Regions from separate parts of the Terribacillus saccharophilus genome, predicted to be linked through region 2. Evidence: riboswitches for the same ligand, from Rfam matches in the RefSeq annotation. Region 2 holds a riboswitch; each other region holds the start of a gene.
The links. A riboswitch is a leader RNA that binds a small molecule or an ion and turns the genes downstream of it on or off. The one in region 2 is predicted to bind S-adenosylmethionine.

Region 1 (8,259 bases), 780 kb from region 2:
ACGAAGCTCGAGTGAATGTGCCATTGTCATCTTATCTGCTTTTAAGAGAATGTCTCCGCGCATCCAAGTATGGATGTCGATATACTGCATTTGATCAACAAGCGATTCTTTTTTCACATTCTCATACAATGGAGCTGTGATCTGCTGGTAGTGGACCGCATCATTGTATGTTTTCAAAAGCTTCAGCTTGTCTGCATCCTCAAACATTTTAGCATTACCGATATAACGATCCTTCAATGGTGTTGTACCACGCTCTAGGAAGCTCTTACCGCGTACACCTTCAGGCAATATTTTAGCTACTCTTGCAAGCAGTGCTTTTGCAGGTCCTGGAATACTATCGAACATGCGCAAGGACTCAGGTTCACGGTAGATATTGTATCCGCCGAATAGTTCATCCGAACCTTCACCGGAAAGTACAACCGTTACATGTTTGCTAGCTTCCCTTGCAACGAAGTAAAGTGCCACAGCAGATGGATCCGCCAATGGATCATCCATATGCCACATGATTTTCGGAAGTTTTTCTAAGTATTCTTCAGGTGTAATGATATGGGAATAGTTTTCTACGCCGAGTTTCTCAGCTGTTTCTTTCGCCACATCCACTTCGGAGAATCCTTCACGTTCAAAACCGACAGAGAATGTCTTCAAATTCGGATTGAATTGCTTCGCAATGGCTACAATGATGGAAGAATCAATTCCACCAGAAAGGAAGGAACCAACCGGAACATCACTTCGCATATGCTTGCTTACGGAATCATGAAGAACATCCTGGATACGAGTGATCCAAGCTTGCTTGTCCATGATTTTCGGTGAGAATGTCGCATGCCAGTAACGATGGAATTCTATCGGTTCACCTTCACGCTTCACGAAGTAATGACCAGGTTCAACTTTCTTAATACCTTCTGTCATCGTGAACGGTTCCGGTACATACTGGTAGCTCAAATAATGCTGCAGCGCTTCTGTATCGACTGTCTCTGATTCTTCCAGAAGAGTGATGCTCTTCTTCTCAGATGCGAAGAAAATCTCATCATCTGTCTCTTTATAGAAGAGTGGTTTAATACCAAATGGGTCACGTGCTCCGAAAAGTGTCTTCTTCTCTTTATCCCATAGCAAAATGCTGAACATACCGCGAAGCTCTTTGAATGCTTCCGTCCCGTATGTATGGTACATCGCTGCGATGACCTCGGTGTCGGATTCTGTCTTGAACTCAGCGCCTTTTTTCAGCAATTCTTCACGAAGCTCTACATAGTTGTAGATTTCCCCGTTGAAAACCATCCAGATTCTTTCATCATCATAGCTTAATGGCTGAACACCAGCCTCGATATCGATAATACTCAAGCGGCGGAAACCGAATGAGACATGTTCGTCATGATAATATCCTTCATCATCCGGACCGCGGTGCGTGATGATGTTGTTCTGTTGTTTGAATTTATCCTTATCAGCTTGCGTTAATTGTTTTACGTTTTTTCTGATTACGCCAATCAAACCACACATTTAATGTTAGCCTCTCTTTCATTACTTCTAGCCATTAATTATAGCATAAAACAATTCGGTTCTTGAAGGGAGATTATGGGTGCCGACACAAAAAAAGCAAGAGCGAAGTTAACGCTCTTGCCTTCAAGCAGCTTATGCAAATGTATAGCTTTCCAGCTGTACTGCTTTGTCAGTCTGCTCCCAAGGGAAGTTTTTATCTGTACGTCCAAAGTGACCATATGCAGCTGTATCTTTGTAGATTGGCTGACGTAGGTTCAGCATTTTAATGATGCCGGCAGGACGAAGGTCGAATAAATGACGTACTGCTTTCACCAATGCTTCTTCGGACTCTTTACCTGTTCCGAAAGTATCTATACTGATGGAAACTGGTTCAGCAACACCGATCGCATAAGCAAGCTGTACTTCACATTTCTCAGCAAGACCTGCTGCCACGATGTTTTTCGCAACATAACGTGCTGCATAAGCACCGGAACGATCTACTTTTGTAGCATCTTTTCCGCTGAATGCACCGCCGCCGTGACGAGCATAACCGCCATACGTATCAACGATAATTTTACGTCCAGTCAGACCTGCATCACCTTGTGGCCCGCCGATAACGAATCGTCCCGTCGGGTTGATGATGTACTTTGTATTCTCATCCAGCAATTCAGCTGGAACGACAGGTTTGATAACAAGCTCTTTCAAATCGGAATGAATCTGAACTTGCTCCACTTCTGGGTGATGCTGTGTGGAGATGACAATCGTATCAATCCGTACAGGTTGATCGTTTTCATCATATTCTACTGTTACTTGTGTTTTCCCATCCGGGCGCAAGTAATCGACAGTTTCATCTTTCCGTATCTTCGCCAATTGCTTGGATAGACGGTGCGCCAATGAAATTGGCAGCGGCATATACTCCGGTGTTTCATTGCTTGCATAACCAAACATCAATCCTTGGTCACCTGCACCGATTGCATCGATTTCTTCATCCGTCATCAGCCCTTCACGAGCCTCAAGCGCCTGATCGACACCGCCTGCAATATCAGGAGATTGCTCATCGATTGCTGTCAATACAGCACATGTATCAGCATCAAAGCCATATTTCGCACGTGTATAACCAATTTCCTTGATTGTTTTACGCACGATGCTTTGGATATCTACATAAGCGCTTGTTGTAATTTCACCTGCAACGAGTACAAGACCAGTCGTAACTGTCGTTTCACAAGCAACACGGGCATTCGGATCTTTAGCTAGGATTTCATCTAATATAGCATCCGAGATCTGGTCACAGATTTTATCCGGATGACCTTCAGTAACGGATTCTGAGGTAAATAATCGACGATTAGCAGTCATTCTGCCAAATCCCCCTTCAACTACGATTAATACGGAAGTTTTACTCTTTCCAAGGTATGTTATTAAGAAACTTGATAATGGGTGAAGGTTGAAAGAGCACTATCAATAGTATTGCTCTTTTTCAGTTATTAAGCCGTTACATGAAAAAAACCTTCCATCATAACAGAAGGCTGGCTTATTCCCTCTCTTATCGTTCAAGGTATCCCTTGCTCAGGTTGAGCACCATTTCACAAAATGTGACGGTTGCCGGGTTTCTTAGGGCCTGTCCCTCCGCCTACTCTGAATAAGAGTGTTTTCCGTTCGCAACTATGTTATCGGAACAGCCTCCAGAAGTCAACAAAATCATGTAAATACCGACTAAAACTCTCGGGATTATTTACTAATAAAGCACGCACTTATTGATTGCATTTTATAATAGTATGTATTAATATCTTAATGTGTTATACTAATTTAAAACTTCTAAAAAAAGGCGGGATCCAGATGCGAATGATGCACGCGTTAACAGCGCTAGAAGAAATGCGCTCCCAATCCAATGTAAGAAAAAACCTATCCGCGGCTCAGCTGACGGAGGCGGCATTGTCCCGCCAGGAAGCTCGTTTGACAAAGACTGGTGCTTTACGAGCTGCGACTGGAAAATATACAGGCCGCTCACCAAAGGATAAATTCATCGTTAAAGACGAGCTTTCCGAAAACAAAGTAGACTGGGGAATAGTCAACCAGCCTATCAGCGAAGAAACATTCGAGCACTTATTAGGTAAAGTCGTCGACTACTTACAGGCACAAGAAGAAGTATTCTCATTCCAAGGTTTTGCCGGAGCTGATGAACGCTACCATCTTCCTATACAAGTAATTAATGAATACGCTTGGCACAATTTATTTGCTCATCAATTGTTCATTCGTCCGAGCGAAGATGAGCTGGCTGCACATAAACCTGCATTCACTGTCATCTCTGCTCCTGGTGTAAAAGCAGATCCGTTAGTCGATGGTACTAATTCAGAAGCATTTGTCATCGTCTCCTTCAAACAGCGCGTAATCGTGATAGGCGGTACGGAATATGCTGGAGAAATGAAGAAATCCATTTTCTCCGTAATGAATTTCCTCTTGCCGCAGCAGGAAATCCTGCCAATGCACTGCTCTGCTAACGTAGGAACTGATGGTGATACAGCCCTCTTCTTCGGTTTATCCGGAACAGGTAAAACTACGCTATCCGCTGATCCGAACAGACCTCTGATCGGAGATGACGAACATGGCTGGTCTCCTGATGGCATTTTCAATATTGAAGGCGGCTGTTATGCTAAATGCATCAATCTGTCAGCTGAAAAAGAGCCAGAAATTCATGGCGCCATCAAATTCGGTACAATTCTTGAAAATGTAGCTGTTGATGAAGCTGGCATTTGTAACTATGATGATGGTTCTGTGACAGAAAATACGCGTGCAGCTTACCCGATTGATTACATCAAGGGCAGCCTGTCCAAGAGCTTAGCTGGTCATCCAAAAACAATCGTTTTCCTGACCGCAGATGCTACTGGCGTGTTGCCGCCAATCAGTAAATTAACAACCGAACAGGCGATGTACCACTTCCTAAGCGGATATACGAGCAAACTTGCCGGAACAGAGCGCGGCGTAACAGAACCTGAAGCTACGTTCTCGACTTGCTTCGGTGCTCCTTTCCTGCCGCTGGCACCTTCTGTTTATGCAGAGATGCTCGGCGAAAAAATCAGTGAACATCAAGCCGAGGTGTATCTCGTTAATACCGGCTGGACTGGCGGAGACTACCATACTGGTTCCCGTATGAAGCTTGCCTATACAAGATCCATGGTTCAGGCTGCCCTCAGCGGAGAACTGCGTGATACAGAAACTACTCAAGATCCAATTTTCGGTCTGCATGTTCCTGTTTCCATTGCAAACGTCCCAGCAGAGCTACTTATGCCGGAGAATGCATGGGAAGACAAAGCCGCTTACAAATCGACGGCACAAGAACTTTCGGTGAAATTCCATCAGAACTTTTCAAAATTTGATTTCATCGATGATGCCGTCCGCCAAGCCGGACCATTATATAAGTAAAAAAAGAACTGCCCCGAAAGCTGTTATTAGCTTCGGGGCAGTTTTGTTACATTGTCTTTTCAAACTTATCTATATGATGCAATGCACTAGGCAGCACCTTATCTTTCATCATAAAGCTGTATTCAGCATGCTGCGCCAGATGGGAAGGGAACTTTTCGACCAGAACCGGTCCATATGTTTCCATGTAATTGGATTTCTTCTTCAGTTCTGAGATGATGGCATAATAGACGTTCTTTACGATATGCCCTGCCTTGCCTGCTACGAAGTACTGACCGACATACTTCAATTGCTGGACTACACCGCCAGTCTCCTCCATTACTTCCCGCAAAGCCGCATGCTCTGCCGTTTCCCCTTTTTCCACCTTGCCACCAGGGAACTCCAATCCCCGATCCTTATGACGTGTGAGCAACCATCTGCTTCCGTATCTGCAAATCACCCACACATGTTTAGGATGATCAGAAAATGGATGATCGGCGAAAGACATCTTCACTTCATTATTGTAGTAATCTCTGAACGTAATCATCTTCCCACTGCCTTCTTCACATCAAACCTACAAGTATTTGACTGCTGCTATCTTCCAGCCTCCGTCATACAAGAATTTGATCTCGATTGTATAGTTACCGTGCAAATCATCGGTATTGCTTTGTGTAATTGTAACATACTTATCGGAGTCTGTTTCCTCTTTGTATGAATTATCAGGATTGAACCAAGCTGGAGTCTCAGTCGGCAGAATGTACAAGCCATCTTCTTCCTCTGTGAAATAAAAATCAACGATCGGTCCGCTTACATCTCTTGTAGCCACTTCGTCAAAACTTTTTAGTAAATCTTCCTTCGTATTATAATTTAGAACTTTGTAATTTGTATCAATGTCTTGTGTGACTTTATCCATAAACGCAGCTGTCAGCTGTTCAATTTGTTCTTTATCAAGCTCCGGCTGCTCGGCAGCCTCATTTTTTTCTGCGTTTACTTGTTCAGCTGTTACAGCAGATATATTGTCTGATTGGTATGATAGCGCGAATGTAAATGGGACTAGGAGCGTGATGATAGCAGCTATTGCTTTTTTCCAAGTTGGTTGAAGCATAATTAGTCCTCCTTATGTAGTCATGTTATAGGTATTCCTCATCTGCCAGCTTTTAAAACCCCGAATATTTGTAGGATTTTCTTACTGTTTGTCGGTTTCTGACACTTCACTTCAATTTAGTATTTATTTACAAGTGTTACCCCCAAAATAAAAGAGATAAGTTTCATTTGTAAATTTAAGGGAAATAAGCATACGAATTACAAATGGCTTGATGAAGAAATACATACAACACGTCTAACTTAATATCCTCTCTATCTGGCCAATAAAATAATATTGGAGGTTTAGCCTTGAAAAAGAACTGCATCTAAGTTGGTTAATACCATTCATCGCCGAAGCTAAAATCATTCGAAGTAATGGTAATCGTCGAAAACAATTGAAGGATCGGCAATTCACTTCAACAAAAGAGTGGACCTTTTTCTCCCTAGTACTGACGTCTCATTTCCTTCTGGGTATTATGCTCCTCTTTTGTAAACATTTGAAAAAAAATCGTAGTAACTTCTTACTGAATGTAGTTTTTTGTAGGAAATTGTGAAGCAAATTCATGTAAAATACGTAATGAATTGATAAGCTTTCCATACGGACTAATTTTTTACATCTAAAGTAATAAGACATACTCTGTTTCTAATAAGGTAACGGGGTCCGTGAAAAGCAAATTATTTTGGAGGGATTAGATGAAATCGGTAAAACACCTTGGCTGGTTAGTATTAGCACTAGCACTATTTTTAACAGGATGCGGAACAGACAGCGCTTCGACAGACGCTGAAGGGAAAGAGCAACAAGGCCCAACGCCGGAAGAAATTCTGCAAAAATCCGCCGAAGCTAATGAAGACTTGAATAGCTATGATATGGATATGACAATGGATATGGACGTCAAAGCTTCCGGACTGGATCAAACCATGACTACAGCAGCAGACGGTACTATCGTGATGGATCCACTTTCTTCAAAACTTAGCATGGAATCCATGGGACAGCAGTTCGATATGTATATCAAAGACAATATGATTTATATGTATGAGCCCGCATCTGATATGTGGATGAAGATGGATGCTGAATCAGAAATCGGCGCTTCGCTTGGAACTGATCAAGTTGCTCAGCCTTTGGATGAGCAGGTTCAGCAAGTTAAGGATCTAGCGGAAAGTATCAAAGTATCTGAAACTGATACTGAATATGTACTTGATGTAGTAGTAGCAGAGGATAAAATGATGAGCTTTATGGAAGAGCAGATGGGTGCAGCAGGCGAAAGCCTTGAGAGCATGGGTAACTTCACTTTCGATAAATTCAACTATACAATCTCCATTGATAAAGAGACAAATTATCCGAAGAACATCAAATTGGATATGGTCATGAAAATGGAAGAAGCTGGTGAGGAAGCAACTGTCAATGCATTGATGGATATGAACTATGAAAACTACAATGCAACAGACAGCATTGAAATTCCAGCTGAAGCAGAAAGCGCAGTAGACATTTCTGATCAAGCAGCTGCAGCTTACTAAAAAAAGGCACCAGGATATCCTGGTGCCTTTTTTGCTTAAATATTATATTTCACATCTGCATCTTTCTCGAGCTCGTCCACTTTATCAAGCATAACAGTCTGCAAGTTCTGCTGTTCCATTGTCGCTTTCAACTGATCCTTGATGTCATCGTATTTCGGCAGGCTGTCTTCTTGATTACTTTCTTTAGCCTGTTTTTCCATCTCTTCGTAATATGTCTTCATATCGTCTTCTGTCACTTCTTTCGGTGACAGCTCGCTATCGACATATTTCGTTACAAGCAAGCCTTCCTTCAGCTGCTGCTTATACTCATCTTCTGTAGAGCCTGTAGCTTCCAGTGCTTGATTGAATTGGTCTTCATCTTCAAACTGTTCTTTAGCAGATTTAAGTTCATCATCCACTTCTTTATCAGTAACCTCGTAGTCTTTATTCTCTGCTTCCTGCAAAAGCAGTTCATTCCCTACAAGACTTTTCAATACTTGATCCTTCATTTCTTTCGCAGCATCATCCGTTGTCGGATCAGAACCGCTAGCTTGTGATTGCTGCTGAGCAGAGGATAGAAGGGAGTTATACTCTTCTCCTTTGATCTCGGTGCCATTAACAGTCGCAACTGTTTCGTCCGGATCTACTTGCTGTTCTTCCATCTTCTTCTGCATTTCTTCCATTTGCTTTTGCGCTTCTTCCTGGTCAGCATTGGAAGCATTATCAGATGATTTATCCTCATCATTCCCGCATGCAGCCAATACAATAGCTAGTACTAGCATCAGGCATAGGGTTGTAATACGTTTCATAAAATAGAAA
Region 2 (8,259 bases):
ATCCATTTATCGCTTTGATGGAAAAACACGCAACAGAAGAACAAGGAGAAGTGTTCGGTTTCCATCTTGTCTATAGCGGTAATTTTCTTGCTCAGGCAGAAGTCGATCAGTTTGCGACGACTCGGGTGACAATGGGTATCAATCCGTTCGATTTTACGTGGGTTCTGGAGCCGAACGAAACATTCCAAACACCGGAAGCAGTGCTTGTTTATTCTGCGGATGGTTTGGGCGGAATGTCGCAAACGCTGCATGGATTTTATCAGCAGCATTTAGTAAGAGGAGAATACAGAGATAAAGAGCGTCCGATTCTGATTAATAATTGGGAAGCGACATATTTCGATTTTGATGCAGAGAAAATTGAGGGAATCGCTAAGGCTGGCAGTGAGCTGGGAATCGAACTTTTCGTATTAGACGATGGCTGGTTCAAAAAAAGGAATTCAGATTCTACATCACTGGGAGATTGGTTCGTTGATAAGACGAAGCTGCCGAACGGACTTGACGATTTGGCCCAACGTGTGAACGATTTAGGCATGGGATTTGGGCTTTGGTTTGAACCGGAAATGGTATCGGTAGACAGTGATCTGTACCGGGAGCATCCAGACTGGTGCCTGCATGTGCCAGATCGCTATCGTACAGAAAGCCGCGATCAGCTCGTACTTGATTTTTCGCGACAGGACGTTCGGAAAGAGATTATAAAACGAGTTGCCGACATCCTGGAAAGTGCTCCAATTACTTACGTGAAATGGGATATGAATCGGCATCTTTCTGAGGTTGGTTCTGCCTTACTTCCAGCTGAGCGTCAGCGGGAAACGGCGCATCGTCATATTCTTGGCGTCTATGAAGTGATGGACGAGATTACCTCACGTTTTCCGCAGATCCTGTTTGAGAGTTGTTCAGGAGGAGGCGGACGTCATGATCCGGGAATTCTGTATTATATGCCGCAGGCTTGGGCAAGTGATAATACAGATGCGGTTGAGAGGCTTAAAATCCAATATGGTACAAGTCTGCTTTATCCGATTGCCTCTATGGGTTCTCATGTATCGGATGTGCCGAATCATCAAGTGCATCGTTTTACTTCATTGGAGATGCGGGGAGACGTCGCGATGGCAGGGAATCTAGGGTACGAGCTAGATCTCACAAAGCTTACTAACGAGGAGAAGGAAATCGTCAAACAGCAGATCACTTCTTATAAAGAGATCCGCAGACTCGTGCAGTTTGGACAATTTTACCGATTGAAAAGCCCGTTTGAAGGTAATGAAACTGCCTGGATGTTTGTGAATGAAAACAAGACCGAAGCTTTCATCTGTTATTATCGTGTGCTGGCTGAGCCGGCAGCACCGCTAGCTTCCTTGCGGATGAAAGGGTTGGACGATGCCAAAGACTACCGAATCATTGGCACAAGTGAAATATACAGCGGTGATGAACTGGAGTACAGCGGTATTCGTATACCTACAGACCTCATTGGGGACTTCGTAAGTTATACCTGGCATCTAAAAGCTGAATAGAATTAAAAGTCGCATTTTTAATGCGACTTTTTTTATTTTGCTGTATAGGAAAAGAGGCTTGGTTATCGTATACTTTATCTACTATTTCAAACTATTAAGAGAGAAGGCAGCTGTTGGAGAAGACAAATAAGAGAAACATCAAAGCATATACAACCTTTGTTTTTATATTCCTGCTTTTTTCTGCAGTTTATTTATTTCTATTTCGCCAGGAACCCGGGGAACTTGCGATAGGTTCAGGTCTCTTTGCAATCATCGGTTCAGGTCTGCCGGCATTTTGGGCTTTTCGTGCTTATAAAACAGCTGAGCGGAAAATGCGGCGGTTTTGGCTGTTTCTATGCTTTACGCTGCTGGGCTGTCTGTTAGCCACAGTGAGCTCCTATTTTTATAATTTTCATATTGGAATGAATGACATTTTGATAGCAGCATCAGATATATTTTGGAATGTGTCGATTATCTTCTGTTTATTTGCATTTCTGTACCTGATTGAACAAAAAGCGGGAGAAGTGACAATTTACGAAATTGTTTATGATGCTGTAATCATTATCGTTGCTGCGGCTTGTTTAAGTTGGGAATTCTTGATGAAGCAAACTTGGGTTCAATTGACCCAGGATGGATTTATCATCCAGCTTTTCGGTATCAGTCATCCAGCTGGCGATTTGATTGTACTGTTTTTCTTGATTTGTGTATTCAATGCACTCAGTTATCAGCGCTTGTCAAAGGCATTAACATGTCTCTATGTTGGCTTTTTGCTCTTCTTGATCTCAGATACCATCTTTTTGTATTTGGGTTCACAAAATATGTATTACTTCGGACATCCAATTGACTGGCTCGGTACAGCAAGTTTGCTTGTCATTGGTGGTGCAGCTTACTTTGCGGATGATCTTGATGCACTGAGCAGGCAGGAATCTCTTCCTGCAAGCACACCGTTATTTTCGGCACGTCTATGGTTTTCCAATATCAGCGTTTTGGTTTTACTTGCTCTTATCGTAGCCAGAGGCGGCGGATTTGATTTAATAGCGGTTGGCTGTATCGTTTCTACATTACTAATCATCTTTCGACAAATGTATACGATGTTCCAGAATAGAAAACTCATGCTTGAGCTGGAAGGTAAGGTACTAGAGCGCACAGAAGAGCTGTTTCAAAAAAATAAGGAATTGGAAGCTTCCATCGAACGAACGGAATTCCTGGCTGCTCATGATCCGCTGACAGGACTTCCGAACCGCCGTGAATTTGATCGGATAGCTTCAGAATGGGTAGCAACGGATAAAGGCGACTTTTCCTTGCTCTTTGTGGATATGGATCATTTCAAATGGGTAAACGACACGATGAATCATGGTGCCGGGGACATGCTGCTGAGAAAGGTGGCAGAACGATTGCAGGAGAATCTCGTGTCAGGGGCAAAGGTGTTCCGTCAAGGCGGAGATGAATTTCTTATTCTGCTGCCTATTACCGAAATTCCTAAGATAGAAAAGGCTGTATATAACTTAATTCAATCACTGGAACAGGTATTTTATCTTCATGGAAAAGAAGTATTTGTTTCTGCAAGTATCGGAATCAGCTTATATCCGCAACATGCTGAAGATGTCAAACTATTGACTATTAAGGCGGATACTGCCATGTATGCAGCTAAGAAAAGTCACGGAAAGCGTTGGCTATTTTATGATGAAACGTACCTTCCTGCAGAACAATCCAAGCTCGAGCTTGAGAAGGAGATGCGGTATGGACTAGAAAGAGGAGAGTTCTGCCTTCACTTTCAGCCGCTTTATTATCTAGATACAGAAACTGTTTCCGGTGCGGAGGTATTAATGCGTTGGCAGCATCCGGAGCGAGGGTTGCTGTATCCAAATACATTCATTCCGCTTGCTGAGGAATCTCGTTTCATTATCCCCCTTGGAAAGTGGATGATCAGAGAAGTTTTCAGGCAATGGCGATGCTGGAAAACGCAAGGGTATGAACCGATTAGTCTTGCTGTAAATATATCAGTCAATCAATTCCTTCATCCTGATTTTCTTGCCGAATTAGAGGATGCGCTGCTTGAGTATGAGATGGATCCTGCTTATCTGGAACTGGAAATCACTGAAAACATCCCGTTTTGTGACTCCTATGCCATATCTGTTCTGGAGCATATTAAAAAGCTTGGTATTCGCATCAGCATCGATGATTTCGGTACAGGCTACAGCTCTCTTCAGTACATCCAGCGCCTGCCTGTTCATACGTTGAAAATCGATCGATCTTTTGTCTGCGATATGATGCACAATCGAAATAATAAAGTGTTGGTGGAAACTATTTTGGCCATGGCAAAGCAACTCGATTTGGACGTAATTGCTGAAGGCGTGGAGGAACAGGAACAGCTTGAATTCCTGAAGGAAAATGGCTGTACATTAGTGCAAGGATATCTGATTGGGAAACCGATGGAGGCAGTGGAATTTCGTTCGCAGGAGCTGAAATAGGAGGGTATAAATGAAAAAAACACTTCTCTTTTTATTACTTGTTTGTCTTGTTGGATGCAGTCAAGAGTCTTCGGAGGTTGTATCTAAACCGGAACAGCCCCCGCTTGCAGAGGTGAAAGATGTGACCACAACATTCTCACACCCTGATACAAATCAAGTATTCAATATCATCCGAACAGATCAGTTTATGCAGAACTATGCAGAAAAGGTAAACCGTGACCCTGAGCAATATGATAATTATAAAACCTACGCAGAAACCTTTGTTGAGCCGTTGATGGAGTTCTGTTTAGCTGACGGTGCTTCCAAAGCAGATGCGTTCAGTGTTGGTGTTTTTAAGGAACAACCTCATGCTAACAGATTGGGTGAATTGGAAATGCTCAGCGAAACTATGGATGAAGAGCAAGTGACAGAACAAGTAAAGGAAGCGCTGATTCATTCGGCATCGATCCTGCCGGGTGAAGAGGAGACGACAGTTTGCGTGATTCCGACAACAGAGGCAAGTGGTGTCGATTACTTAGGTTATGCATATTCAGCCGGACAAATATCCATTTACGTTAACGCAGAAATGGACTATAGTACCCTGGTAACGACAGTGGCCCATGAATACAATCATAGTATCCTTTTTGAACAGTTTCCGGCGGTTGCTGAAGGGAACACATTGCTGGATCACCTCGTATTCGAAGGGAAAGCTGTATTCTTTGAAGAGGTTGCTTATCCCAAAGAATTCGACAGGGAAATCTATGAATATGATAAAGCACTATGGCGGGAAGCTGTAGAACATTTGGACGAAGAGAACTTGGCGGCAAAGGAAGAAATCATGTTTGGGAGCGAGGTATTCCCTGACATCTACGGATATAATGAAGGCTATAAGATTCTTGCTGAGTATTTAGAAAGACACCCCGATTTAGAGATCGAGGAGTGGATGGCTGCCAGTCCGGAAGAGATTTATGAAGGAAGCGAATATGCATCTTATTATGATTAAAGGGTTGCTCTATTGCAGCCTTTTTTATGTGGTCAATCCCGCAAGAAAAAGAATTTTCAAAAAACCAATTGACATCTGATTGGAAAACCCATAACATGGTAATCAAATCTTACAACTACATACTTGTTTTATTCTTATCCAGAGAGATCGAGGGATCAGGCCCTATGACGTCTCGGCAACGGGTTTACACAAATACCGTGCCAATTCCTGCAAACGCCTATGAGCGTTTGGAAGATGAGAATGGGGAAGTTTCATACGTGGAGCCCTCTTTTTTCTGGATAAGGAAAAAGAGGGCTCTTTTGCGTTGATGGGAGGAAAAGTAATGATAACGTTCAAGGATGTATCAAAGACATTCACAATCGGAAAACGGGAGGTGCATGCTGTCCGAAATGTGAATCTGACAATCGAGGAAGGAGAAATATTCGGCATCATCGGTTTCAGCGGAGCTGGTAAAAGTACATTGCTGCGGTTAGTGAATGTACTGGAGAACCCGACGGCTGGAGCTGTGGAAGTGCAAGGGGTGGATTTAGCTAGTCTTCGCCCAACTGAGGTCAGGAAAGTTCGCCGCAGGATAGGGATGATCTTTCAAAATTTCAATCTTTTAACCTCGCGGACTGTTGCTGGTAATGTCGCTTATCCTTTGAAACTGGCAAAAATGCCGCGAGCAAAAATAAAAGAGAGGGTAGAAGAACTTCTCCGTTTCGTTGGACTGTCAGATAAAGCAAAGGATTATCCAGAACAGCTGTCCGGAGGGCAAAAGCAGCGAGTAGGTATTGCTAGAGCACTAGCTACTTCACCGGATATTCTAATTTGTGATGAAGCAACCTCAGCATTGGATCCTGATACAACTGGAGAGATACTTCGCCTTTTGAAAAAGGTAAATAAGGAATTCGGCATCACAATTCTACTGATTACACATGAAATGCATGTGATTCAATCAATCTGCGACAAGGTTGCTGTTATGGAGGATGGCGAGGTCATAGAATCAGGAGGAGTATTTGATACATTCACAAGTCCTGTCCATCAGACGACAAAACGATTCATCCGCTCCGTGCAGCAGGATCTTCCTTCTCCGTCATTATTGGATGAGTGGCGTCAAAAAGGCGGGAAGCAGCTGTACCGGATCATCTTTAAAGGAGAGGTAGCAAGCGATCCTATCTTATCCCGGGTAACGAGGAAGCACGATATTGACGTGAACATCGTCTATGGTTCTGTCCAAGAGATTCAGGCTAAATTTTACGGCAATTTACTTGTCAGCTTTGATGGTGAAGAAGGAAAAACGGCTAGTGCAGTAAAGGAATTGGATGAAATTGTACAAATAGAGGAGGTGGACGTAGCATGGGCGTAGATTGGCAGACTTTTTGGCCTCGCATCGTTGAAGCAACTGGTCAGACGATCCTGATGGTAGCTGTCACTTTGGTGATTGGTTCAATTTTCGGCATTGTTATCGGTCTTTTACTTTTTGTAACACGAAAAGGAAACATTATGGAGAATGCTTTTCTTTATCAAGTTATCAATTTTCTAATCAATATTATCCGTCCGATTCCCTTCATTATCTTCTTAGTTGCGATTAGTCCACTTACCAGAGAAGTGATCGGTACGACCATCGGGACGTGGGCAGCTATTTTTCCGATGAGCATTGCTGCAGCATTCAGTATTGCGCGGGTTGTGGAAAACAACTTCATCAGCATTGATCCGGGTGTTATCGAAGCTGCCAAGGCTATGGGTGCCAGTCCGCTTCAGATTATTTATACCATACTTATTCCGGAAGCACTCGGTCCGCTCGTTCTCGGATTGACGTTCATTACAATCAGTCTGATTGATTTCTCCGCGATGGCAGGAACTGTCGGTGGTGGAGGTCTCGGACATGTGGCGATGACATATGGATATCAACGATTTGATACGAGTGTCATGATTGTTACAGTCGTTATTTTAATTGTGCTAGTCCAGCTTGCCCAATGGGTCGGCAATACACTTTCAAGAAAAATTTTAAGGAGATGATCGACATGAAAAAAACTCTACTTGGAATCATTTCGTTAGCCTTTTTGTTTATCCTTGCAGCATGCGGAAGCAGTTCAGCAGATGGCAGTCAAACAGTTAAAATCGGTGTGACAGGGTCTGATGGTGACCAATGGCCAATCCTGAAAGAAAAGGCGAAGGAAGAGGGAATCAATATCGAACTTGTGGAATTCTCCGACTATACATTGCCAAACCAAGCGTTGGCCAACGGTGAAATTGACATGAACTCATTCCAGCATATCGCCTTCTTAAGTCAATATGCCAAAGAAAATGGTGATACTATTGTGCCAATCGGTTCTACTGTCATTGCCCCAATCGGAGCTTATTCAGAGAAAATCGAAAGCCTTGATGAATTGAAGGAAGGCGACAAGGTTGCTATCCCGGATGATCCATCTAACCAAGCTAGATCGCTGCGAGCTTTGGAAGCAGCTGACGTTATTAAATTAGCGGATGACTTCGGCCAGTTCGGAGATCCTTCCAAGATTGTAGAAAATCCGAAGAACATTGAGATTGTACCTGTTGTTGCGCAGCAAACGCCACGTGTATTACCAGATGTCGCAGTATCATTTATTAATAATGGTATTGCAGGTCAAGCAGGTCTTAATCCGAAAGAAGATCCGATTTATCTGGAGAATGCTAATGATGATAGCATCACACCGTTTGTAAACGTCTTTGCAGTAAATAAAGACGATGAAAATAATGAGACGTACCAGAAAATTGTTGAGTTATATCAGGATGAAGCAGTGAAGGAAGCTGTAGATAAGGATACAAGTGGTGGCTCTATCGTAGTGGATGTGCCAAAAGAAGAGTTGCAGAAGCATTTGAAAAGACTACAGGAGGAGGAATGAAACATGAGTAAATCTGTCACCGAAGTAAACCGAGTTGCACTGCATTTGGACGCAAATGGGGAAAAGTATATCCAGACAAGTCAGGCCATCCATGCTAAACCGGAAATCGGCAATCAGGAGTTTTTCGCCAGCGAAACACTTGCTGCATTGCTGGAAGAAGCGGGTTTTCAAGTAGATAAAGGAGTGGCAGGGCATGAAACAGCATTTTATGCGCTGAAGGATAGCGGTAAACCAGGTCCGCGTATCGCTTTCCTCGCCGAATATGATGCACTGCCTGGAATAGGGCATGCGTGCGGCCACAATATTATCGGCACCACTAGTACAGCAGCTGGTATTGCCTTGGCAGAAACATTGGACCAGACAGGCGGAAGTGTAGCTGTTCTCGGTACACCTGCTGAGGAAGGCGGCCCGAATGGCAGTGCTAAAGGAAGCTTTGTGAAGCATGGTTTGTTGAA
Region 3 (6,920 bases), 930 kb from region 2:
AGCGTCTGCACTTGTTTCAACAGCTTCTTAGTAGTGGATGCAGGATTCAAACTTCCGTTTAGCAATAAGATTGTCATCCGAACTCTCCTCCTGTATTAGGCTTCTGCTTTTGCCGGTGTTCTCGCGGCAACCCGATAATAATGGCTATCAGATTCAACGTTTTCTCTGTGCAGAAGAATAGTCTCACCAGACGGCAAATGAACGAAAGGAACTGCCTCATGTTTCTCCGTGAATTTGATTACCCGCTTTACTTCGATTTCCTTCCGCTGGTGAACAAGATTCGCTAAATCCTCGACAATGGCGCTTGCCGTCGGCAGGGCTCCGGCACCTGGTCCTTGAAGCTTCAGTTTGCCAACAAGGTCACCTTCCACACATACAGCATTATCTACTCCATCCACGCTGTACAGAGGATGTGCAGCCGTTAAGATGACCGGTTCGACAGATGCAGTCACTTCTCCGCCCGCGTTTTCAAGCGTCGCAACATGCTTGATTTTCCAACCTTGTTTTGCAGCGGCTTGGATATCCTGTGAGGAAACTGAGCGGATTCCCTTTCGTGTAACTTTCTCCCAGTCCGGCTGATCTTCGAATAACAAATCACTCAGCACCATCAGTTTATAAAAAGCGTCCCAGCCATCAACGTCATTGGCGGGATCAGCTTCTGCAAATCCCGCTTCCTGCGCAAGCTGCAGCGCTTCTTCAAACGGCAGTCCCTTATCGGACATTTCCGTTAGAATAAAATTGGATGTGCCATTCAAAATCGCCTCTACCTTAACGACGTGGTTGATATGGAGAAGCTGCTTCAGCGTCCCAATCACCGGAACTCCGCCTGCGACTGCTGCTTCATATTCCAACCGTACACCTTTTTCCTTTGCCAAGCGCTTGAGCTCCGCCCCCCGTGAGGCAATTAGCTCTTTATTCGCTGTGATAATATGACAGCCATGATGGATTGCTTCAGTCAAGTAGCTAAAAGCTGGCTCAATACCGACACTAGCTTCGATGATTACATCAAGGTCGGATATAGAGAAAAGCTCCGCTGCATCGTCTGTCAGCAAGGCGTCCGTTACTTGCTGTTCATACTTCTGCTTCTCCCGCACCAAGACACCTGCCACTTGTACTTCCCTACCGAAAATTGTCTGCAGATTCTCCTGATGGGAGCGGATCGTCCTCCCTACAGCACTTCCTACTGTGCCATATCCAATCAATCCAATCTTCACTGCTGCCATCTGTTTTACCCCCTTGAATGATTTTCTGCATAAAAAAAGCCTCCCTGAGAGGACAGGGAGACGAATGTACCGTACTGTGTCTTCTCTCATCTACAGGAATTAGCACCTATACAAGTTAAAGTTACACTTGCAGGTTGCCGGGCATCATCGGGCCAGTCCCTCCGCCGCTCTTGATAAGAGTTTTGTATGTGTTTGTTATGAAGGAGTTTAGCATGAATAAGAAAACGCGTCAACAGAAAATTCTAATAAATAAGACAGCGCAGAAAACTGCGCTGTCTTACTAAAAATTAGTATTTATAAGATTGTCCGCCATCAATCGGCACTACAGTAGCATTGATGAAGTTTGCTTGATCAGAGAGAAGGAATGCAACAAGATAACCAACTTCTTCTGGCTTACCGAAACGTTTCATCGGGTTAACGCTGACGAATTCCTTGCCTGCCTCTTCCCAGTTATCTCCGCCGATTTGACGAAGGGAGCCTTCAACCATTGGCGTCATGATAGCACCTGGTGCAATGGCTTTGATACTAACACCGAACTGTCCGTATTCAATACCGGAGTTCTTCGTCAAACCTACCACACCATGCTTACTTGCTGCATAGCCGGACTGGTTGCCGATTCCGCGGATACCGCCTACAGAAGCTGTATTTACTACAGAACCATGGCCTTGCTCCTTCATTACTTTCAATACGTGACGCATACCGTAGAAAACACCATTCAAGTTGATATTTACAACGCGGTCGAATTCATCTACAGGATATTCTTCTGTTAGATTCTGTGTTCCTTCTACACCAGCGTTGTTGAAGAAACTATCGATCTTGCCAAACTGATCAACCGTTTGTTTTACATACGCCTCAACTTCCGATTCATTTGCACAGTTTGCCACAATTGTAAGAACCTCTGCTTCAGGTACTGCTGCAAGAACTTCCTGCTTTGTTTCTTCTAATCCTTTTTCACTCAAATCAACAAGGGAAAGCTTTGCACCTTCTTTTGCTACTTGCAAAGCTGCAGAACGGCCTAAACCGGAGCCGCCACCTGTAATCAACACTACTTTATCTTCAAAACGTTTCATAGAAATCTCTCCTTTTATGTTTTTGTTAAATTGCAGTAAATCCGCCATCAATCGGCACAACTACACCATTTATATAAGGTGCTTTACCAGTCAATAGGAATGTAACAAGCTCTGCAACTTCCTCTGGCTGGCCAAGACGCTTCTGAGGAATCGGTTCTGTCGCATTTTTAAATGCATCTGGATTCTTCTCTTTGTATTCACGAACCATCGGCGTCTCTGTAGTACCTGGAGCAATTGCATTCACAACAATTCCTTGCTCAGCATACTCAGCAGCCAATGTCTTCGTAATACCGACCATCGCATGCTTCGTTGCAGAATATGTACCAACTGTTGCCTGACCGACAACACCTGCTGTGGATGATGTATTGACAATACGACCGCCGCCATTAGCAAGCATTACTTCCAATACATATTTAAGACCGTAAAGGGCACCGTTAAGGTTGATTCCTAGTACCATATCGATCTGCTCAATTGTGTTGTCCACGAATTTCACACCAGGACCGGAGATTCCTGCATTATTATAGAACATATCAATGGTCCCAAATGCCTCGACCGTTTTATCCACATAATGCTTCACTTCTTCTGCCTTGCTTACATCAGCTTTTACGAATATAGCTTTTGATCCTTTTTCTTCTACTAAGCGAACAGTCTCCAGACCAGCTACCTCAGATACGTCAACCACGCTGATTGCGACACCTTCTTCTGCTAGTCTTAATGCTGCTGCTTGCCCAAGACCGCTGCCGCCGCCTGTGACGACTGCTACTTTATGCCTACCCATAAGCAAAGCCCCCTTTTAATAGATATAAATAGGTTAATTTACCCACTCTACATGTAAGAGCTTACACCTTTGCAGAAAATACAGCAAGCGATTTGCAATCGTGCAGAAAACTTTTTTGTACACTTACGATTATTATGTTCATTTAAATAAAAAAGTAATATTTATGACTGTTAGAAGTGATGCTGCCCATGGTTTCCTATTAAATGCAGGTTGCGAATCAAGTTGGGGTAGTGTGCGAGAGGATCAGGGTAGCGGATTTGTCCGGCAATACCCATGCATATAGCCGCTTTTCATTTTGTCTCCGCAACAAATGTCTCTTTATGAATCAGATGCATCGATGCTGATGGGAGATTAACTAGCTTCCCACGTAGAAAATCAGGTTTTATTGGAAGCTCCTCAATTTTTTCTAAAGGAACCCATTCATAATGGAACTCCCCGCTTTCAAGAGAGATGACTTCTCCCGTTCCTGGAAGCCTATTTTCAACATCCTGCATTAAATAAATAAAGCTGAATTCATGATAAGGACGCCCTTTGTAGATAAAGAAGTTCTCTACTGACCATAACAGCCGTTCTGCCTTAGCAGGGACACCAAGTTCCTCCTCGAATTCCCGTTCCACAGCCTGCGCTGAGTCTTCTCCTAACTGGATCCGCCCGCCAATCAGCGTCCAGAATGGATCCTTCTTGTTCTTATGCATCAGCACATGATTATCCTTTACGATAATGCCAGCTGTCCGGCAATTCAGCATCTGTTCTCCTAAATCAACGGTTAAATCCTGCGTCATTTGCTTTCCTGCCTCCTATTCTTCGATTGCTTGAACCATGTAATATGGACCGGCACCGTGGTTTGAAGGTACCACTACCTTTCGTCCAGTCTCCGGATAATAAGCCGAATGGAAACTCACACCCGGATCAAAGCCAACAACATAATACTTCTTGATTCTCTCTGCGTCTTTTTCTATCCAGACACCGTATCCGTAAGAAGATTCCTCATCTACTTGGATATGCGGCTTCAGCAGTTCCTCAGTAAATTCTGCGTTCAGAAGCTTATGCTGAGTCAGCGCATCCCAAAAACGTGCCATATCAGAAGCACTCACATATACCCCACCGTCCGCACCGCCTCTTACCGGCAACGCATAAATATTGGAACGATACTCTTCTTCCTCTTTAATATAGCCGATTGCAGTATTCCCCGGCAGTTTGTCGAATGCAAAATAGCCAGCTTCTGTCATTCCAGCAGGTTCAAAGATATGCTTTTGGACAAAGCTCGTAAAAGGTTCGCCAGCCAGTTCCTCTACTACTAATCCCAATACAATGAAAGCTGCGTTATTATAATGGAACCGTTCGCCCGGCGAAAACATCATTTTCTTGTCTTGGAATAATGGCAGAAAATCCTCACCAGATCTAACCCGGTACATCGGCAATGTTTGCCATAACTCCTCAAAGTCATCCATTTCTTCTTCATCAAAATAATCCGGTATACCAGACGTATGTGTCAGCAGATGGTGAATTGTAACGTCTTGATGGAAATGTGGAAATACTATTGGGAGACAATCTGTTAACTTTGTCTGAAAATCCAGTCGTCCTTGCTCTACTAGCTTTGCTATCGCCACAGCTGTGAAAATCTTTGCTCCAGAAGCTATTCCGAACCTTGTGTGCTTATCAAATGCTAGCTTATCTTGCTTATTCGCATAGCCATTTTGGAAGAAAAAGCTTTCCCGATCTCCTTCCACATATGCCACACCAGAGAAATCTATTTCTTTTGCTACCTTTTCCAACTTATTCTTTAATCTGCTCATACTTGAATATCCTCCTCTTTTGAATCTTCAAAATACTTACAGCAGTCTACTAGTAAAAGAAGCAGCCATCTGCCGACCGGCGCCGCCAACGGCAGCAGTAGGAATCCGTAGATAAATCCCCATACTATAATATCTCCGACCGCTAAGTTTTCCAGTTCATTTCCCCATACAATCCTATGCGTCGTCAGGGAACCAATCGTTCCGGCATAAGTGACAACAACATAAGCCATGATGCTGCTGATGACCCATTTAGCCCCTTCCCTGACTCGGTCAATTTTCTTGAATTGCGCTCCAGCAATACTGAAAACCACCAGAAAAGGCACAATGACCTGAAGAAATACCCCGATATACATTATCGAGGGGGCGGCCATTAGAAATGAAGAGCTGACAACAATTCCAAAAATAAATGTACAAAGTACAGCAGCCATGATACTGAATGCAGCCCCAACAATCATTCCTTTCACACTCATGCAATCGACCCCTATTCTTCACTCACAAACCATGTTACCATAATTGGAAATATATTCAGGATATAAAAAGTATGAATGGGGTTGGTTATATGCGCATTTCTATCTTTCATGGAGGACAGCTATGAAAATAAAAAAAGCGGACAACTTAGTTGTCCGCTTTTCAAGTAGTAGAAAGACCTTTCCCACCGAGCGTGTGTAGGGTATTGATACGTTCCATCCCAGTTATAAGAGGCTTTGCCCGTCGGATCAATGTTTGTGTCGCATCTAAAGCAAGTGAGGCTTGATGAGCTGCTTCATCCTTCCATACTTCGTATACATATACTGCTTGCGGCTCTTCATGAGACACGCTGACCTGATATATCTCACAGCCATCTACATGCCCCATTGCCTCTGCTGCCTCCAGCAGTATCGAACTCAATTCATCTCTATCATTTTTATTTACTAGAAATTTGCCGTACAAGCCGAATTTCCCCATTCAATCCACCCTTTCGTGATAAACAGTTTGAAGGAAAAATACGACATGTTCTAGACGAATCCCTCTATTTGGAACGTAAAGCCGTCTTATTCACACTTCGGAATGACCAAACTGCAAAAGCAAACGAGAAGATTACTAATAAACTTCCGACATGCGCTGTCGTCTGCATCGAGGATGTAGCGCCGTTCACAAGCCCACCCACTAACGAACCTAATGAAATACCGATCTGCAACGCCGAATTGTTGAAACTCTGGTGTATCCCCGCTGTCTCTGCATCCGACTCAATGATATAGTTCTGCAGCGGCGGTGCCAGACTCCAGCTTAATGCAGCCCAGATTACCATAACTACTAGGAATAATGGGAAGGAAACCGTAGAGAACGGAAGCAGGAATAAGATAATTGCAAATGATGCCACTACGAGAATGATACTTACTTTAGATCCAAATTTATCTGCCAGACTGCCTCCAAAGGCACCTCCGCCAACAGCAGCAATACCGAAGATAAAGTAGCAAATACTAATCCATTGCGTATTCAGACCTAACTCCGATTCCAGGAAAGGTGTGAAATAAGCATAAATCGTATAGTGACCTGCAAGCAGGAACAGCATTGTTAAATGTGCTGTCAGCATCTTTTTATTACGCAGTGCTTTCAGCTGCGATTTCAAGGATTGCACTTGATCTACCTCAATACGATCGAGCGTGAACGCGATCAATATCATAGAAAGCAAAGCCATTAAACCGATGAACAAAAATAGCATTCTCCAGCCAAAGGCATCACTGACGATAATACCAATTGGTACCCCAAGTACAAGCGAAGAACTAATCCCCATGTAAATAAGACCGATTGCTTTCGCACGATGCTGCTGCTTCACAATTTTTGCCGCTATCGTCAAAGAAAGAACTATAATTAATGCTGTACTCATTGCAGTAATAACGCGAGCAATCATGACAAATAGGAAGGACGGACTCATATAAGTGATGACATTCCCAATTACAAATATACCAAGTGTCAGCAGCAAGAGCTTCTTCCGCTCAATATTTGCAGTCATCGTATATAAAATCGGGCCTGACACCGCATAGACCAAAGCGAATACCGTAATAAGCTGCCC
Region 4 (8,259 bases), 1.4 Mb from region 2:
GTTTCACTGGATACAGCCACCACACCATGACATGGATGCAGTTGAATCTGATTACCATTAACACCGACGACTACACGTTCGATTTGCATGCCGACCATCCGCTCTGCTTGTTCAACAGCAGTACGAATTGATTGGACAGTTTGATCGATATCGACGATGGCGCCTTTTTTCAGGCCTTTCGATTTTGCCGTACCGACACCGATTATGTTAAGGGAATCCTGAAATACTTCCCCTATAATCACTTTAATATTTGATGTTCCTACATCTAAGCTGACTAAAATTTCACTGTTGTTCACGTAAGGCACCTCCTAATCCTAGAGACATGTCGCCCAGCATTGTTTTTACATTTTTCATTTCATAAATTAACCTTAGTATTGAGACACGCATAATTATAACAAATTTCACGAGAATTTTTGCCTAAAAAGCGACATTCTGTAAGAATTTAGCCTAATATACTCGTATTTGATTCGACTATACCGCATATAGCCCGTTTATTCTACATAAACTGACAAAATACCATGAATTTCTGCTTATTGGCCTTCTTCTTGTTCGCTTTCTTCTTTTTCCTTCTCGGCAGGCTCGAAATAGGTACCAACTCCCATATGGAGTACACCATCGACTTCTGGGTCAAGCTGCGCCGCAATACTAGGATACGCCTCCATGTTTGTGGCGAAGGTGCGGATCGTTCCTTGTACTTCCCTGCCATCGTTCATGAATAATTGAATGACGAATTGATTGTCTTCTGTCGGCTTATAATGTATCTCAGATATGAGACCGGTTATAGAAGCTGGCAGCTGGCCAAGCTCTTCTGCCATTTCTTTTAGATACTTATCATCAGAAAAACCATAGAGTGTCGGGGCATCCGAGTTTGGCTGATCCCATTTCTTCTCAGAAATACTGCCATTGGTAAGCAGCGCGCGATAACTATCAGCCTGCTGCAAATACCCTACTCTCCCAAGCTCCGTCACTTTGATCGTGACAGTGGCAGGAAAGCCTCGGCTTATTGATACCTTTTCTACTTCTTCATTTTCTTCTATTCGCTTAATTGCTTCGTCCTTATCAATTCGCCACATATTATCTGAAGTAGTCAGTCCGCTGCTTTGAATAATAGTTTCTTTAGGCAGAAATTCATTTCCTTCCACTTCAAGACGGTGAATATTGCTTAATGGCGATTGCAAATACACAATGATGAAGATTAGTACGAAGAAAATAGACAAGTAGAATACAAGTCGTCTATTCGCTTTTTTCTTTCTCGCTTGTTTTAATTTCGGGATACGGTCTTCGATGGAAACAATTTTCTTTTTTTCGCTCATTTCCTCTTCTTCCTATGCTGTACAGTCGAAAAACTGCTTGTATTGTAATTATAAAATTATAACACATTCATTTAGCGGAAAGAGTCAGTAACCAACAAATTGTAAATAATCCGCTTTTTAAAAAGGTTTCTTTACCTAATTACATAAGAAGCCGCAAATTTCCTTCTTCAATGGGTCAAGAAATGAAAACTTCTTTTTCTTTCATTCTGTCTCTGCTATTCTTCTCTCCCATTCTACCATTACATTCGTACTAATGTGCTTTGTTTTGTCGGTCAACCCCTGTTTTTTATATCGGTAAAAATATCCAGATCTTCTCTCTGCCAAATCCAAATACGTACAGATCGGACTCAGAATGGGATGAGGCAGAGTGTGTTACTCGTTATGTACATGTGTTAACAAGGGCTTAACCTGGAGAATTATAGTACAGAAAAAAGAAACCTCCTATCAAGAGGTTTCTTCCCTCAAATCGTTCCAGATACCTGATAAATCTGTTTTAAAAGTATTTCACAGGCAGGACTCTTGGAAAGCTTGATTATATTACCCGCTTTAGCAACCCACGAAACCCAATTAACCAAATTTATATCTTAACCACTTGTATTACTTATTAGCCACCTTTACTTTACACTGCTGACAGCATGATTTCGGCGTATTGCCTCAACAAACTGATTCGTTTGCGTTTTAATTCTTACACCAGTTTCTTCGTCTGCAACTGGCTGATCGGGGTTCTCCTTATTTATATGATGGTCGCACAAATACACTCCCTGCAAAGACTCTCCCTTTAGATTTGCAATCAGGGGTTTTAACGCATAATCTATCGCTAGCAAATGCGCAGGGCTTCCGCCAGTCATGATTGGAAGTACCGGTGTATTCTTAAACGCGTTCTGAGGCAATAAATCAAGTAATGCTTTTAATACGCCGGTATAAGCTGCTTTGTATACAGGAGAAGCAACGATTAATCCTTTGGCACTGCTGACAGCTTTACCTGCTTCCACAATTGCAGGACTGTCGAACCTTGCAAAAATCAAATCCTCAGGCGCAAAATCGGTAACACTAATTTCCTTAACGGTTAAGCCTTGATCCGCAGCCAGTTTTCCGGCAAAGTTAGCTGCCAGCTGCGACCTAGAATTTTGGATGGACTTCCTGAAAGAATAATTATGTCTGTCAATTTGTCATTCTCCTTTTTTATGTAATAAAGTGATTAAACGAAAAAAGCTCTCTTTTCCGAAGAAAAGAGAGCTTGGTATAATCGCCCGCACCCTTATCTTCCAAGAATTTAATCTTGCTGGATTTAGCACCTTTCTGACATAGTCAGAGGTTGCTGAAGCTTCGTCGGGCCAGTCCCTCGGCTTCTCTTGATAAGAACTGTATGAAATTGTCTACAATATTACGTGCCTTACATAAAAAAGTCAATAACAATTATCTAAAAATTTTAAATATGATGTTTTTTTCGTGTTTAGCATGCTACTAATGTGAGAATAGTCTTCTGTACGATATTAACACGGCCTCATTACATACCGTCTTAGGTGCCTATCTAAAAATGCGACTCCCACAAAAGTTTTCAAAGCTTACTATACCTGCTGACATTCAATAGGATACCGACAGAGCTAAGCGTAAGTGTAAGAGAAGACCCACCGTAGCTTAAAAACGGCAACGTAATACCGGTAACTGGAATCAACCCTATAACAACACTGATATTAATCATGCATTGGATAGCGATCATACCGGTGATACCTAATGCCAGCAGACTGCTGAAGCCATCAGGCGCCCGTAGTGCAACTTGGATGCCTCGCCACAGAAACAGCAGGAAGAGAAGCATAACACCTGCGCCGCCGATAAACCCGAGCTCCTCTGCTAGAATGGCAAAGATGAAATCCGTCTGTGGCTCTGGCAAGTAGAAGAATTTTTGCAGACTGTTGCCTAAGCCCAGTCCCATTAATCCGCCAGGACCGATCGCATATAATGATTGTATGATCTGAAATCCTTCCCCTAAAGGGTCTTCCCACGGATCCAGAAAGGCTGTAATACGCTGAATACGATATGGCGCAGACAAGATAAGCGCTGCGAAAGCACCTAGTCCTAAAATGCCCAGACCAACGAAGTGTGAGATTCTGGCTCCGCTCACTAAAATCATCACCATACAAGTAAGTACAAGTACCACACCAGTTCCAAGATCCGGCTGGAGCATGATCATACCGAAAGCTGTAAAAACGAGCAGGAGCGAAGGCAGAAATCCTTGCTTCAAGGAAGTTATATATTTCTGCTTGGCCGAAAGATATACAGCTAAATAGATGATCAAGCCTAGCTTAGTAAATTCAGAAGGCTGGATACTGAAAGCCCCTACCCCAATCCAGCTTCTCGCACCACCGCGGACCAATCCGACGCCGGGAATCAATACGGCAATGAGCAAAACAAAGCAAATCAAAAGTAAAACCTTCGCATATTTTCGCCAAATCTCATAATGCAATCTGGAAATGACCAGCATAGCTCCTAAACCAACACCGGCGAACAATAGCTGCCGTTTGGCAAAAAAGAAGCTATCGTCAAATTTATATTCCGCCCATACAGCAGAAGCACTATACACCATGATGATACCGATTGTCAGCAGGCCACCGATAGAAAAGAGCAATAGCCAGTCCGTCTTCGGAAGATTAGATTTACGCAAAGAAAAACCCCATTTCCTTGGATTGGAATTGGGGGTCCGCATGCAGCGAAGCGGCTGAGCAGGACAAGCCCCTACTCTAATGTATGTACCGCTTCGATAAACATGTCTCCTCTTTCTTCAAATGTTCGGTACTGATCCCAGCTTGCACATGCTGGAGATAGCATAATCACATCGCCGCTCTCAGAGATGCGATATGCAATTTCAGCTGCCTCTTTGACATCCTTCGCATGTTCGATAAGCTCGATCCCAGCCATATAAGCAGTCTCTCGCAATTTTTCAGCTGTTTCACCGAAGACGATCAATGCTTTCACATGTTCCATGAACGGAACAAGTGTCTCAAACGTATTACCGCGATCTAAACCGCCTGCAAGCAGGATAATCGGCTGATCGAACGAGGATAATGCTTTGGAAGTTGCCAAGATATTAGTAGCTTTTGAATCATTATAGAATGCACGGCCATTGATGTGCTTGATGTACTGTAACCGATGCTCAACGCCTGAAAAAGTCTTCAATACTTGCTGAATACCTTCATTAGTTGCTCCGGCCAGCTTAGCAGCAGCTAAGGCAGCCAGTATATTCTCCAGCTGGTGGCCTCCGACAAGCAAGATGTCTTTCATTGCTGCAATCGGTTCATCTTTGAAATACACATGTGTATCATCATACCATGCACCATCTTCCAGCTTTCTTGACCCAGAAAAAGGAACAAGTGTTGCTTTTGCTGCTTTAACTATGTCACGAAGTCTCTCATCTTCCGCATTATAAACAAGATAGTCACCTGCATCTTGTTTACGGAAAATATTCGCTTTCGCTTGTTCATAGTTTTCAAGAGAATGGTGATAATCCAAATGCGCTTCAAAAATGTTCAGCATAACGCTTATATTCGGACGGAACTGATCAATACCTTGGAGCTGGAAAGATGAAAGCTCCAAAACAAGCCGGTCATCTTCTGTTGTCCTGTCGGCAACTTCGGATGCGGCTGTACCGATGTTCCCCGCTACGTACGTACTTACCTGACTTTCTTTTAACATCTCATAAGCAAGCGTTGTCGTCGTAGTCTTACCATTTGATCCAGTAATACCGATCAAAGTGCCCTTATGAAGCAAACCAGCAAGTTCCACTTCCGTCAGAACTGGAATATTTCTTTCCATTGCAGTTTGTACGATAACATTCTCATAACGAATTCCTGGGTTCTTGATCAAAACATCAATACCTTCCAGAAGTTCTACTTCTTGCACGCCAAGCTTCACTTGAGCACCTTTTTGCTCTAGAATTTGGACCAATTCTTCCTGATTCGATGCATTCAAATCACTTACCCGGACATTGCGTCCATGGGCAAGCAATGTGCTGGCAGCAGCGAATCCACTTTTAGCCAAACCTAGTACAAGCACGTTTTGATATGGGAATTTGGTTTCAAAATCACTCATCATAATCCCACCTTCATGTATACACCGATGACAGCGAATAACAGTCCTACAGCCCAGAATGTCGTTACAACACGCCATTCAGACCAACCGGACAGTTCATAGTGATGGTGAAGCGGGCTCATCTTGAATACCCGTTTTCCAGTTGTTTTGAAAGAAATAACCTGAATCATTACTGAAAGTGTCTCGATAACGAAAACACCACCGATGACAATCAGCAGAATCTCCATTTTAGTTAGGATGGCTACCGCTGCAATTGCGCCGCCAAGTCCTAGTGATCCTGTGTCTCCCATAAATACCTTCGCAGGGTGCGCGTTGAATACAAGGAACCCTAGCAAAGCTCCGACTACCGCTAATGAGAACACAGTAATTTGTGTTTGCTGTACGTCATAGTACGCTACTACAGCGAAAGCTCCGAATGCAATCGCAGCTGTTCCTGCCAAGAGGCCGTCCAGTCCATCTGTCAAATTGACAGCATTGGATGCCCCGACAAGCATAACAAGAATCAAGAAGAAATAGCCCCATCCGAGGTCCCACTGAATCGATGTTCCCGGAATCTGTATGTACGTACCGAAATCATTGTATCGAAGCAGTGCATAAAAAACGATCGCAATTATGATTTGGCCGATCATTTTTTGCTTGGAGGTTAATCCAAGGTTACGTTTCATTGCTACTTTGATGTAGTCATCCAGGAATCCTAGCAAACCGTATCCGATTAATACGAATAATAGCAGCCACGTTTCCAAGCTAATATGGATATTGCCTATTGCATGCATTATCCATGTAGATACGACAATGCTGATCATGATCATCACGCCGCCCATTGTCGGTGTACCCGACTTTTTCATATGGGATTTTGGTCCTTCCTCACGAATACTCTGACCGAATTTCAACCTGCGTAGAAATGGTATGATTATTGGAGAAATAAGGACGGTGACGATGAATGCTACTGCAATTGTCACAAGTAATAGTGCCACGTTCATTGATGTTTTCCTCCTTTAAAAAGCACCCGTCCAGTGTATTACTGGCGCCAGTGGCGCCATGTTTCTGATTACCAGCTATTAATTCTCTTCCATAACAGCGATTGTGTCAAGTATCGATTCCAGCTTCATGCCGCGAGATGCTTTCAACAGAACGATTGTATCCTGCTCAAGCAATGGCAGCACTGCCACAGCTAAGGAATCCTTATCGCGGAAGTGAATGGCTGTAATTGGTGTATCTTTCAATGCATCAGTAATTTCATCTGCATCCTCACCCACCGTAAATACATGCGTAGTATCTGTGGTGATAGCTTCTGCAATGTCCCGGTGATAGCGTTTGGATTCTGCCCCTATTTCATAGATATCACCAAGCACGAGAATACGTTTAGCAAAAGGCAGTCCCTGTACTGTTCCAATGGCTGCTTTCATCGATGTTGGAGAAGCGTTATATGCATCATTAATGATTTTACTTCCATTCTTCCCGGTAAGCTGTTCCATACGCATTCCAGTCATTGACGGAGTATGCAAAGCATGCTGGATTAGCTGCTGACTGACACCCAACTCTTTTCCAAGAACGATTGCATAGCCTGCATTCCGTACATTATGCGCACCAAGCAAAGAAAATGTGTAATTTTCACCGTTCACTGTAAATGCAGTTGCTGCATCAAGTGTCTGCTCAATCTTGAGCTGCTGTTTATTATGTTCTTCAAAGCCGCACGTGATCGTTGTCTCATTATCGTGATGGAACGCAAGCAGTGGCTCATCTCCATCAATAATCAACACACCATCTTCAGCTAAGCCGGCTGTAATCTCACTTTTTGCCTTAGCAATGCCTTCTCTTGATCCAAGGAATTCGATATGCGATTCCCCGATATTTGTAATGATTGCATAATCCGGCTGCGCAATATGCGACAATAGCTCGATTTCACCAAAGTTGCTCATACCCATTTCTAAAACAAGCACTTCACAGGAAGACTGCATAGATAAGACAGTGAGCGGCAAACCGATATGATTGTTAAGGTTGCCTTTGGTCGCCAGCACTTCATATTTCTCTTTTAAAACGCTAGTAACTATATCTTTTGTAGTCGTTTTACCGTTCGAACCGGTGATGCCAACTACAATCGGATCAATAGCTTCTCGATGCGCTTTAGCTAGTTTTTGTAATGCTTCAAGCGTATCATCAACCAAGAACAGCACGATACTAGAAGCAACTTCCGGAATCGGTAATGATCTGTCCCATAAGGATGCAACTGCCCCCTGTGATACTGCCTGTTCAATAAAACCATGTGCATCGAAGCGTTCTCCCCTTATTGGGACAAATAAGCTATCTGGCGCTTCTTTTCTGCTATCGGTATTCACTTCTGCAATGGTAAATTCCTGCTGCTTCGTTGCATCTGGGAATACACCATATAGGAAATCACTTGAAAATAACATGGTCATTCTCCTAATCCCGCTCTTTTGATGGCTTCTGCTGCAACAAGACGATCATCGAAATCAAGAACTTGATTTCCAACGATTTGATATGTCTCATGCCCTTTACCCGCTATTAACACGATATCATCATCTCCGGCAAGCTCGATGGCACGCTGAATTGCTTCCGCTCGGTCTGGGACAATTACATACTGATCTGATTCTAATCCTCGGACCATATCATCAAGAATATCTTGCGGATCCTCAGAACGCGGATTATCTGCAGTGAAGATAGAAGTATCCGAATATTGGACAGCTTTTCCTGCCATAAGCGGACGTTTTGTTTTATCACGGTCACCGCCGCAGCCTACTACAGTTATTATATTGCCCTTCACGAATGATTTTATCGTAGTAAGGACATTCTCCAACGAATCTGGTGTATGTGCATAGTCGACAATCACACCAAATGACTG

Region 1: linked by a shared signal. The riboswitch ahead of metK (methionine adenosyltransferase) and the one ahead of GZ22_RS13195 (methionine ABC transporter ATP-binding protein) in region 2 are both predicted to bind S-adenosylmethionine.
Region 3: linked by a shared signal. The riboswitch ahead of GZ22_RS00320 (homoserine dehydrogenase) and the one ahead of GZ22_RS13195 (methionine ABC transporter ATP-binding protein) in region 2 are both predicted to bind S-adenosylmethionine.
Region 4: linked by a shared signal. The riboswitch ahead of ssuE (NADPH-dependent FMN reductase) and the one ahead of GZ22_RS13195 (methionine ABC transporter ATP-binding protein) in region 2 are both predicted to bind S-adenosylmethionine.

The regions. Positions count from the first base shown of each region.
Region 1 covers NZ_CP008876.1:3,393,690-3,401,948, reverse strand. The annotation lists gene asnB (asparagine synthase (glutamine-hydrolyzing)) at 1-1,491, opposite strand, end outside; gene metK (methionine adenosyltransferase) at 1,624-2,823, opposite strand; SAM riboswitch class I at 3,008-3,113, opposite strand; gene pckA (phosphoenolpyruvate carboxykinase (ATP)) at 3,310-4,887, shown strand; gene ytkD (RNA deprotection pyrophosphohydrolase) at 4,934-5,410, opposite strand; gene GZ22_RS16910 (hypothetical protein) at 5,438-5,968, opposite strand; gene GZ22_RS16905 (DUF6612 family protein) at 6,640-7,461, shown strand; gene GZ22_RS16900 (SurA N-terminal domain-containing protein) at 7,497-8,249, opposite strand.
Region 2 covers NZ_CP008876.1:2,615,779-2,624,037, forward strand. The annotation lists gene GZ22_RS13180 (alpha-galactosidase) at 1-1,505, shown strand, start outside; gene GZ22_RS13185 (GGDEF domain-containing phosphodiesterase) at 1,619-3,955, shown strand; gene GZ22_RS13190 (DUF2268 domain-containing putative Zn-dependent protease) at 3,966-4,937, shown strand; SAM riboswitch class I at 5,069-5,178, shown strand; gene GZ22_RS13195 (methionine ABC transporter ATP-binding protein) at 5,260-6,285, shown strand; gene GZ22_RS13200 (methionine ABC transporter permease) at 6,276-6,938, shown strand; gene GZ22_RS13205 (MetQ/NlpA family ABC transporter substrate-binding protein) at 6,944-7,804, shown strand; gene GZ22_RS13210 (M20 family metallopeptidase) at 7,808-8,259, shown strand, end outside.
Region 3 covers NZ_CP008876.1:56,403-63,322, reverse strand. The annotation lists gene GZ22_RS00325 (NADPH-dependent FMN reductase) at 1-77, opposite strand, end outside; gene GZ22_RS00320 (homoserine dehydrogenase) at 96-1,223, opposite strand; SAM riboswitch class I at 1,307-1,403, opposite strand; gene GZ22_RS00315 (SDR family oxidoreductase) at 1,511-2,293, opposite strand; gene GZ22_RS00310 (SDR family NAD(P)-dependent oxidoreductase) at 2,319-3,071, opposite strand; gene GZ22_RS00305 (NUDIX hydrolase) at 3,362-3,853, opposite strand; gene GZ22_RS00300 (serine hydrolase domain-containing protein) at 3,869-4,867, opposite strand; gene GZ22_RS00295 (hypothetical protein) at 4,864-5,337, opposite strand; gene GZ22_RS00290 (putative quinol monooxygenase) at 5,498-5,812, opposite strand; gene GZ22_RS00285 (MFS transporter) at 5,877-6,920, opposite strand, start outside.
Region 4 covers NZ_CP008876.1:1,196,108-1,204,366, reverse strand. The annotation lists gene ftsA (cell division protein FtsA) at 1-296, opposite strand, end outside; gene GZ22_RS06125 (cell division protein FtsQ/DivIB) at 531-1,313, opposite strand; gene ssuE (NADPH-dependent FMN reductase) at 1,928-2,401, opposite strand; SAM riboswitch class I at 2,569-2,675, opposite strand; gene spoVE (stage V sporulation protein E) at 2,872-3,975, opposite strand; gene murD (UDP-N-acetylmuramoyl-L-alanine--D-glutamate ligase) at 4,047-5,402, opposite strand; gene mraY (phospho-N-acetylmuramoyl-pentapeptide-transferase) at 5,399-6,379, opposite strand; gene GZ22_RS06100 (UDP-N-acetylmuramoyl-tripeptide--D-alanyl-D-alanine ligase) at 6,458-7,810, opposite strand; gene GZ22_RS06095 (UDP-N-acetylmuramoyl-L-alanyl-D-glutamate--2,6-diaminopimelate ligase) at 7,813-8,259, opposite strand, start outside.